One region of the Bacillus yunxiaonensis genome, then DNA from elsewhere that is predicted to be linked to it. Evidence: riboswitches for the same ligand, from Rfam matches in the RefSeq annotation. Region 1 holds a riboswitch; each other region holds the start of a gene.
What was found. A riboswitch is a leader RNA that binds a small molecule or an ion and turns the genes downstream of it on or off. The one in region 1 is predicted to bind lysine.
Positions count from the first base shown of each region.

Region 2: it holds a riboswitch for lysine, as region 1 does, so the genes downstream of both, WAX78_RS17965 (amino acid permease) here and WAX78_RS03490 (amino acid permease) in region 1, are expected to answer to the same signal.
Region 3: it holds a riboswitch for lysine, as region 1 does, so the genes downstream of both, lysA (diaminopimelate decarboxylase) here and WAX78_RS03490 (amino acid permease) in region 1, are expected to answer to the same signal.

Region 1 covers NZ_JBAWSV010000001.1:700,019-703,290, reverse strand. The annotation lists gene WAX78_RS03490 (amino acid permease) at 1-1,394, opposite strand, end outside; lysine riboswitch at 1,504-1,697, opposite strand; gene WAX78_RS03485 (sulfite exporter TauE/SafE family protein) at 2,005-2,904, opposite strand; gene WAX78_RS03480 (VOC family protein) at 3,272-3,272, shown strand, end outside.
Region 2 covers NZ_JBAWSV010000006.1:117,629-120,900, forward strand. The annotation lists gene WAX78_RS17960 (ABC transporter permease) at 1-120, opposite strand, end outside; gene WAX78_RS17965 (amino acid permease) at 250-1,668, opposite strand; lysine riboswitch at 1,801-1,980, opposite strand; gene WAX78_RS17970 (hypothetical protein) at 2,285-2,656, shown strand; gene WAX78_RS17975 (hypothetical protein) at 2,719-2,898, opposite strand; gene WAX78_RS17980 (hypothetical protein) at 3,262-3,272, opposite strand, start outside.
Region 3 covers NZ_JBAWSV010000004.1:203,689-206,960, forward strand. The annotation lists gene WAX78_RS13160 (LTA synthase family protein) at 1-227, opposite strand, end outside; gene WAX78_RS13165 (DUF3888 domain-containing protein) at 420-815, shown strand; lysine riboswitch at 907-1,089, shown strand; gene lysA (diaminopimelate decarboxylase) at 1,271-2,587, shown strand; SAM riboswitch class I at 2,984-3,092, shown strand; gene WAX78_RS13175 (YezD family protein) at 3,161-3,272, shown strand, end outside.

The DNA.
Region 1 (3,272 bases):
AGAGGTAGGCCAATATATGAAACGAGTATACCGTTCCAGTCAATAGATTTTCCCATAAATGCACCGTAGTTTTGACCAAGAATAACGATTAAACATAGTGCAAATGCAAAGATAGGACCGAATGGGAACCATTTTGCTTTATATGGTAAGTCATTTAAATCTTTTCCTTGTGCGATGTATGCCTTACGGAAACGGTAGTGACTAATTGCAATTCCGATCCAAGCGATGAAGCCTGACATACCAGAAGCATTTAAGAGCCATACATAGACCACGCCATCACCGAATAAAGAAGCTAAGAAAGCAGCACATCCAACTAATGATGTTGCAATCAATGCATTTACAGGTATACCACGACTATTTAGTTTTCCTAAAAATTTAGGTGCTTTACCTTGGTTTGCTAAATCCCAAAGCATACGTGATGCTGCATACATACCAGAGTTACCAGCAGACAGAACAGCTGTTAAAATAACGGCGTTCATTACAGATGCCGCAAAAGCAACACCTGCTTTTGCGAATACAAGTGTAAATGGACTTACTGTTACATCACTTGCTGCAAGGTTTTTGTCTGTATATGGAATGAGTAAACCAATTACAAGAATTGCTAAAATATAGAACAGTAGAATTCGCCAAAAGATGCTGCGAATTGCTTTTGGAATACTGCGTTGTGGATCTTTAGTTTCACCAGCCGCAACTCCTAATAATTCTGTTCCTTGGAATGAGAATCCAGCTGCCATAAATACACCAATGATTGCCATGAAGCCGCCGCTAAACGGTGCATCTGCAACTGTGAAGTTTTTAAAACCAACAGGCTCTCCACCCATAATACCGAAAATCATAAGAAAACCGACAATTAAAAAGGCGATAACAGTTACAACTTTAATAAGTGCAAACCAATATTCAGCTTCCCCAAATCCTTTGACAGATAAATAATTTAAAAGGAACATAATAGCTAAACAAATTCCACTCCAAAGCAGGGAAGAGGTATTTGGGAACCAAAATTTCATAATTAATGTAACTGCAGAGAGTTCAGCAGCAATCGTGATAGCCCAGTTATACCAGTAGTTCCAACCTAATGCAAACCCAAGAGATGGATCAACAAATCTTGTTGCGTAGGTGCTAAATGATCCTGCTACAGGAATGTACGATGCTAATTCTGCTAAACTTGTCATTAAAAAATATACCATAATACCAATTGCAGCATAGGCGACGAGAGCACCGCCAGGACCAGCCGTGTGGACAACACCACCGCTTGCTAGGAATAAACCTGTTCCGATTGTACCACCAAGTGAAATCATTGTAAGATGGCGAGATTTCAATCCGCGTTTTAGCTCGCCATGTGTTTGAGCAGATTGATTTGTAGATGTAGAGGTAACTTTTGTAGTTGCGCCGTTCATTTTCAACACTCCTTTTCTTGTAAGATAGGAAGGAGCGGGGGGGGAATAAAAAAAACCGCTAAAGGACTTTAGCGGAGCATTTCAAAAATAACCACCCCATCATACCTTCCGTTAAGATAGCGCCCCACGCTTACACGGTAATTTTGTAAACGTGACAGTTCTGTTCCTATTCGAAAACAGCCCCAGCATATACTTCCAGAGAAGAAGTATAAACTTCGGCAGCTTTTCCTTTCATTCGGAGTTATTGACGTTCTCTGCGTCTCGTCCGGACTACTAATAAAAGCCGCAACCTCTACCTCATCGGATTGATGAGGATTTCTCTATTGCTATGATTTTTAATATATCGCAATTGTAATGATTTTCTGAGAATATTGCAAGGATTTTTTTGTAGAAAAAAAGAGAAATAGAATGGTTATTTTAGAAAAGCGCTTTCAAAATTCGTCCCGATCCTAAAAAATATGTAATTAAGTAACCTCCTGATGAAAAAGGTTATACAATAGTTTCGCATTATGTTTCAAAAAATCCTTTAAAATTAACAGAAAATTGAGACAAATAAATTTCGACAAAATATATTGTAGAAGAGGAGACTAAAACAAAAACAAGCTTCCCTTTATGGGGAAACTTGTTTTTGTTTGTTATATACAATTTTTTTGTTTGTATGTTGTGAGTGATTACGAGTCGTAATAATAAGTGCGATTGTAACGACAAGACCTATGGCAATGTAAGAAAGAAATATTATATCTTGATTTACTTTAAAAGTTGTTAATAGCGTACGGATATTGGTGAAAATAATGAGTCCTCCGACAAGTACTCCAAGTAAATAAGAAGGAACAATTCGTACTAGCCACGCAGCAATTGGTGCTGCAATGATACCGCCAAGCATAAGAGCAAACACCCAAAACCAACTGATCTGTGCCCAGCCTAGAGAAATGAAAAATCCCAATGTGGCAGCTAATGAGACAGGAAATTCACTCGTATCTACAGAACCTACAACTTTTCTTGCTTCATTACCGCGTGCAAGTAAAACAGGAGTAGTAATAGGTCCCCAGCCGCCACCGCCTGTTGAATCTACAAAACCTGCAAAAAGGCCAAGTGGAATTAATTGCTTACCAGACAGACGTTTGTTATTTGTTTGAACAACTTGTTTTTGTAAAATAAATCTTAATAAGATATATACACCTAATGCGAATAAAAATATTGAAATGTACGGTTTAATTAAATTTCCTGGTAAGTTACTTAAAAAGCAAGCACCTACAAAAGCGCCAATTGCACCCGGTAATGTCAGTCTTGAAACGGTATATTTATCGACATTTCCAAATCGGATATGTGAGATGCCGGATGCGGCAGTTGTAACAACTTCGGCTAAATGAACAGATGCTGAAGCAACAGCGGGTGCAATTCCAAACATGAGTAATAATGAGGAAGACGTTACTCCATATGCCATTCCTAAAGCTCCATCAATGAGTTGAGCAAAAAAACCAATGATGGCAAAGACAATTAATTTTTGCATGTTTAAAACCTCCGTTTATAATAAAGCGAAATTTCCATCAGTGGAGATTCTTTATCCTCTACTAATGGTTAGCTGAATCAATCAAGTTTTTACGGACAGTTATCTCCCATCTATCTCTTTTGACTTCTCAAAATCTTAAGGAGGGAGTGTTACTGCCCCAAAGATAGCAAGATAAAATAAAAAAGGCTCCTTTCTCTAGTGAGAAAAGAGCCTTTGGTTTTCCAATCAGCTTTATCATATTCTAATTTTTTTTATTATAATACACATTAATCATATAAATCAACTGGGTTTTTATTAAAATTTTGAATTGCAAGAAATAAATGAAAAGTAATACACTAAAAATAATAAAAGTAAGGATGGTGAGAAGA
Region 2 (3,272 bases), on a different contig from region 1:
GCCTATACCAAGAAGAAAAAGGAAGCTATAAACTAGACTGCTTGCAATGCGCGCAAAGTACATCGTGATTTTTTTTAGATGTTGCTGAAAACGATCATTCCAAAGTGTTTCGATTGTCATTGAGATCCCCCCCTTTTTTATTGTAAACATAAGTAGGGGCTTCGTGCTACTTGTTAATGCGGGATAAATTCATTTTGAATATTTAACAGCCCATTGCTATACAGAATAAAAAAAGCAAGTTACCTTTCATTAGGCAACTTGCTTTTTTTGTTTATCTTTTTTCTCGTCACGTTTCATTAATGGATAGAAAGCAAAGCCAACTACAAATAATCCAATGCCAAGCAGGAATGTTTTCATATCAGAAGAGCCAGTTTTAATAACCCATAATGCATAAATAAGAGCAATAGCGGCAATGATTCCGTCCGTTATACGAGCACCTTTTTGATTTTCGTATGTTTCACCTGTCACAACAAGCTTAAGCTGGAAGATTGGAGAAACGAGGTATGGGATTAAATAGGCAAGGGTTGAAACGGTAATAACAAATGTATACGCCTGAGCAATTGTCCCGGATAGTGTTGAGAATAGGAATACTTGCGACATAATATTTGTTAAACGAAGCGAATGAATCGGGCTTCCTTTTTTATTGGTTTTTGTGAAGAAGGATGGAAAGAATCCTTCTTTTGCTGCTTGATATGGTACTTCTGAGCTTAATAAGATCCATCCAAGAATGGATCCAAATAAAGAAGTAAGTGCAAGCAGCGCCATTAATTTTCCGCCGTTATGACCCATTACTGCAGTTAATGCATCCGCTAATGGTCGTTCAGATGCTTGTAGTTTCTCTATATGAAGAACACCCATTGTTAAAATCGTAATCCCTAAATAAATACAAACTGTTAATAATAAACCAGTAACAGTAGCGCGTTTTACCGTTTTTGGTGAAACAGCACGATTGGATAATAATACAGCTGACTCAATGCCGATAAAGGCCCAAAGTGTTGTTAATGCTGCTAAGTTTACTTGTGATAGTAGTCCGTGTGAAACACCTTCTTTATCAATAATTGGTGTATACCATTGCCCAAGTTTAGAAGCTTGGAAGGCAAATAATGTCACAATGATGAAAAGAAGGAATCCTGTTATTTTCGTTGTTGTTGCTAAAAAATTTAATTTACCAGCACCGCTTATGCCGTTCGCCAAAATCATATGTGTACCCCATAATAAAATGGTACAAATGGAGAACGTAATCAATTTTCCAACTTCAATGTCGAAAGTTCCAATTGAAAACAATACGTGAGTATCTTTCATAATTGGGAAAAAGAGTGATAAATAACCAGCAAATGATGTAATGATGGCTACGTTGCTTGCCCAGTTTGCAACCCAGTAACCCCATACGATGCTAAAACCTGCCATTTTTTTCGTTTTTTGTGAAGAAAAGAGCGCATAGGCATGACTTTGCGGACCTGTTGTTAAATCAGGACGGCGAATCGCTAAATTACCGAAAACAAGAGCTAGCATTAATACGCCAAATCCTGTTGTTAACCAAGCTAATGTAACACCAAGAGGGCTAGCTGTTTGTGCTAATGTACTTGGAACCATGAAAATACCAGCTCCAACCATATTTCCAACTACAAATGCAGTAAGTACCCAAAAGCCCCATTTTTTTTGTTGCATAGAAATTACCTCCAAAATTAGTATAACCAAGTCAAGCGCGGAGATATGTATGTGTTTGAGATTCCAAACAAAACAAAAAAGCGCGTATATGTTCACGCGCTTTTCAATCTTATTAAGAAACCCACGGACATACCTCTCGATAGCTCTCCACAAGCAAAAAGCCTGTGACAGTCCTGCACTTATTCAATGCAGTCCCAGCAAGAAAGTACTGTGGATACTTCTTACTTCGGCAATCATTCCTTTCTGATTTGTTCAGCGATGCCACACATCTTCAAAATCATACTATTAATAATTGCAACCTCTACCTCACCGAGATACGAATGAGGATTTATTTATAAAGTTAACATAATCAAGGGTAACAAATGGCTTTTTATTCGTCAATGCAAATAAACATAATCAGATTATTATGAGAATAGGGTGTGTCTAAGATAATGAAACAACTTAAGGCTTCGCATCATATAATATGTATATAAAATGAGGGATAAAGCAAAGCTGCTATTACTGAGGTTTTTTTATCCTTCACTAATGGTTAGTTGAATTACGGGTAGCTTTATTTCCTTAAAACTTTGGTGGAAGTTTTACTGCCCATAAGTAGTGAGGTAAAGAGGGATAGCGGATGGAGAGCTGGTTTAAGAGAAACTGCTTTATATGCGGGAAGGAAATTCATAGGCACCAGGAGACAGATGCAATAGAGGAGTTAAAAAGGCAAAATGAAGAGCTCGCAGCTTCTTTAGAACGATGTATGAGACTACTCTATGATACACAAAAGAATGTAAGTAAAAAAACAGAAAAGAGTGCATTGCCGCCTCTTTTTTCATTAGGAGATAAGATAGAAGTATTTGATGGGGAGACACGTACAGAGGGGATCTTTATTGAGTGTACAAACGAATGGTTATATTGGGTTAACGTTGATTATAATCTAAACATTAGTCATATAAAAAGTGTAAAAAATATTATAAAAAAAGAGTCTATTCAAAAAGGGGTTTAAATAACTCTTTTTGAAATAGACTTTGCTTTTTTGTCCTAGGAGTTAGAACACTTTATGAGCAATTAGGAAACTTTACGAATGTTAATTGTATCTAAACTTGTAACATTGATATTAGCATGGCTGTCAACCCAGATTAGGAAGTTGCCTTGGAAGCGAATGAAAACACCTCGACCGTCAATTTCACGTCCAGCTGAAAAAACGCGGATTTTGTCGCCTTCTGTTAAGCCGTTTAATGTTGCCATGTGACCACCACCTCTCTATCAGAAGTTAATATATATATATGAAAATGATAGAGAATGTGTGCGAGAGAAATGTAGTGCTAGCAACATTTTTATAAAAGTGAGTAGAGAGCCTTTTTACTCATCCTTATAGAGTTACATTAAATTCAATACTGTTATTTTCTCACGTGTCATAGATTCAAGATTCTTACGAATACTTTGTGCGTCCGTTCATTTGAACAGAGCCATTTGCTAGGGTAAATGGCTTGTATTTCACCATTAGTCATATAAAAAAGAGCCTATTCAAAAAGGTTTTATATAACCTCTTTTGATATAGACTCGTCTTCTTTTAGTGAAGAGGATTTAGAATATTTTCTTTATAGGTAATTAGCAAATTT
Region 3 (3,272 bases), on a different contig from region 1:
ACGATACTAATACTGATAATGATGCGGTTTCGATGTTTTGTTGCTAATAAAGCGAAACCGAAAAATAATAGTAATGAAGCTAATGGATTAAAGAACAACATAATTTGTTCGAAAGCGTTATCAATTTTCATATCAAAAGCTAACTTGTATACAATATATGTTTTGATCCATAACAAGACGACAGCTATGAGAGCAAATCGTACTTTTGGAAACAAACGTTGTACCATAACGGGCTCCTCCTACTACCTACAAGTAACCGCCTCTTTTACGTATATGACCGGCTACAAATCTATATGTTTTTTTACTATGTGTACTATTATATAAAAACATAGCGAAATTGTGGATGATTTTCTAACAATTGGATAGAAAAAGAAGAGAAGGATAAAATAAAGGCATTGATTGAAAGATGGAGGAGTACCATGAAGAAAATATGTTGTTTTATATTAAGTTGTTTCATTTTACTTGGAAATCCAGCTTCTTTCTCTGCTGAGCATGAGCCGTTATTACTAGAAGATGCCCTCTATTCCGTGCTGTTTCCGAGAATAAATGAAGCAATTCAAAAACATTATGGAAAACAAAAGCCGTATGACTGTCCTAAAATTGTTAGTATGAAAAAAATGTACAGCGGTACATATTTGTTTCGGACATCTATCGAAATAATTAAATATGAGCCAGGAACAGGGGGGAGAAAGCTTCCCCCCTTTGAAAAAGTAACGATTACATTTGATAATGATAGTGGCGAGTGGACTGTGAAAAATATAGATGTAAAGCGCTTACCAGATGATACGAAAATTAATTGTCGTAAACCGATTTAAAAAAAAGTGTTTGACAAATAAATTAGTCATTTGTTATTGTTAATAGCAACAAAAAGATGCTTGAAAATTAAATAGACTTACCTCATCTACACTCGAAGGTAGAGGCTGCGATAATCAAAAGTAAACTATGGGAAATAAAGTGGTATTCATGATCATAGGTTGAAAGGGGTTATCGCCGAAATATATGAATGACCACTTCATTCATATATTGGGACTGCATTGAATAAATGTAGTACTGTCATAAGTATTTTGCTTATGGAGAGCTATTAGGAGATGTTTGATGCGGTTTCTTATTTGAGAAAATAACAATACATTTATTTTTTCGTCATAGATTCTTCCGATAAGAAACGCGTGTGAACATTGTTCCGCGCGTTTTTTGTTTATATAAATTAGGAATAATAGTAAAAAATAAGAAATATAATAGAGGGTTTTGCGAAAACAAGGGAGGAATTCACATGTATTTACACGGCACAAGCCGCATTAATGAGCAAGGACACTTAGAAATTGGGGGCTGCGATGCTACTGAACTTACAAGAACATATGGGACACCACTTTATGTTTACGACGAGACAGCAATTCGTGAGAAATGTCGTGCATTTCATCGTGCATTTAGGGAAAGTGGGTTCTCTTATCAAGTAGCGTATGCAAGCAAAGCGTTCTTGTGCATGGAAATGTGCCGGTTAGCTGCCGAAGAAAATATGTCGCTAGATGTTGTGTCTAGCGGAGAACTATATACGGCGTTGCAAGCGGGATTTCCAGCAGAGCGCATCCATTTTCATGGTAATAATAAAACAGAAGAAGAAATAAGAATGGCATTAGAAGCTAATATCGGCTGCTTTGTTGTAGATAATTTTTTTGAACTAGAAGTATTGCATGATTTAGCGAAAGAATACGAGCAAGTTGTGAATATCTTGCTTCGTGTGACGCCAGGAGTAGAAGCGCATACACATGAATATATTACAACAGGTCAAGATGATTCTAAATTTGGTTTTGGTATTTCAACAGGGCATGCATCACAAGCGGTAAAAAGTGCATTAGAAAAATCAAACTATCGTATATTAGGAATTCATTCCCATATCGGATCGCAAATATTTGAGACGGCAGGATTTGTTCGTGCAATTGAGGTGCTTCGTAATTTCTTGGAAACAGTGAGAAAAGAAATGAACTATGTAGCGCCAGTACTAAATGTAGGAGGCGGTTTCGGAATTCGCTATACGGAAGGGGACACGCCACTTGTCCTTGGTGAATATGTGAAAGCTGTGACGGATGCGGTACGCGAGCAGTTTACAGTATGCGAATATCCCCTTCCAGAAATTTGGATGGAACCAGGTCGTAGTATTGTTGGAGATGCAGGAACAACGCTGTATACAGTAGGAGCGATTAAAGATATTCCAGGCATCCGTAAATATGTATCGGTTGATGGAGGGATGACAGATAATCTTCGCCCAGCACTTTATGGAGCTCGTTATGAAGCATTGCTAGCAAATCGTGCGAATGAATCTGCCGAAGAGGTTGTTTCAATTGCGGGAAAATGTTGTGAAAGTGGGGATATGCTCATTTGGGATGTAAAGCTTCCAAAAGTTGTTTCTTGTGATCTCTTAGCTATCTCTTGTACAGGGGCATATGGTTATTCAATGGCAAATAATTATAATCGTATTCGTCGCCCGGCAGTGGTGTTTGCGAAAAATGGAAAATCGCAAGTTGTTGTAGAGAGGGAATCGTATGAAAATATTATTGGAAACGATCGCATACGTGTGAAGGAACTTGTATGAATACACCCTCGTTTAGTTGAAGTAGGAGTTGTTTAGATGAACTACTCCTTTTTTATCCCGCTATTCGCGGGCTGTAAGACCCCACCTCAAAATGGAGAGCGAATCGTTGTCCAGCTCTAGCGGCTAGAATCTCCGATCGTTTCGCCCCCTCGTACGAGGCAAAAAGCCCCTCTATGTCGGGTGCTCCAACGTCCTGCGATTCTGGGCGAGCCGCTTCCGCTTTTCTACAGAAGATAGATGGGGAATAACTGCTGGCATGTGCCTGATTGGGCAGGCTTTCTATCAGTGGGGGATAAAGAAATCCTCCACTGATGAAAGTTTCACTTTATAATAAATAAAATTTATCGGAAAACTAGGATTGAAAAAAATCAGAATTGTGATAAAATACAAATATAATTCTTATCAAGAGTGGCGGAGGGAACTGGCCCGACGAAGCCCGGCAACCTACTTTATAGGAGTAAGGTGCTACTTCCAGCAAAATGGCATCCATTTTGAAAGATAAGGTAGATACGTTACCGGAACAGTCTTTTCGAAATGGGAAAGATTTTTTTTATGAAAAAAGGGGGGCTGTTCGTGGGAGTACGCGGACAATTTGAAGAAGTAGCAAGTAAAATTCAATCTATGCTTACTGATATGAAATATGGTTCGATTACAATTGTTGTGCAAGATGGTAAAGTGATTCAGC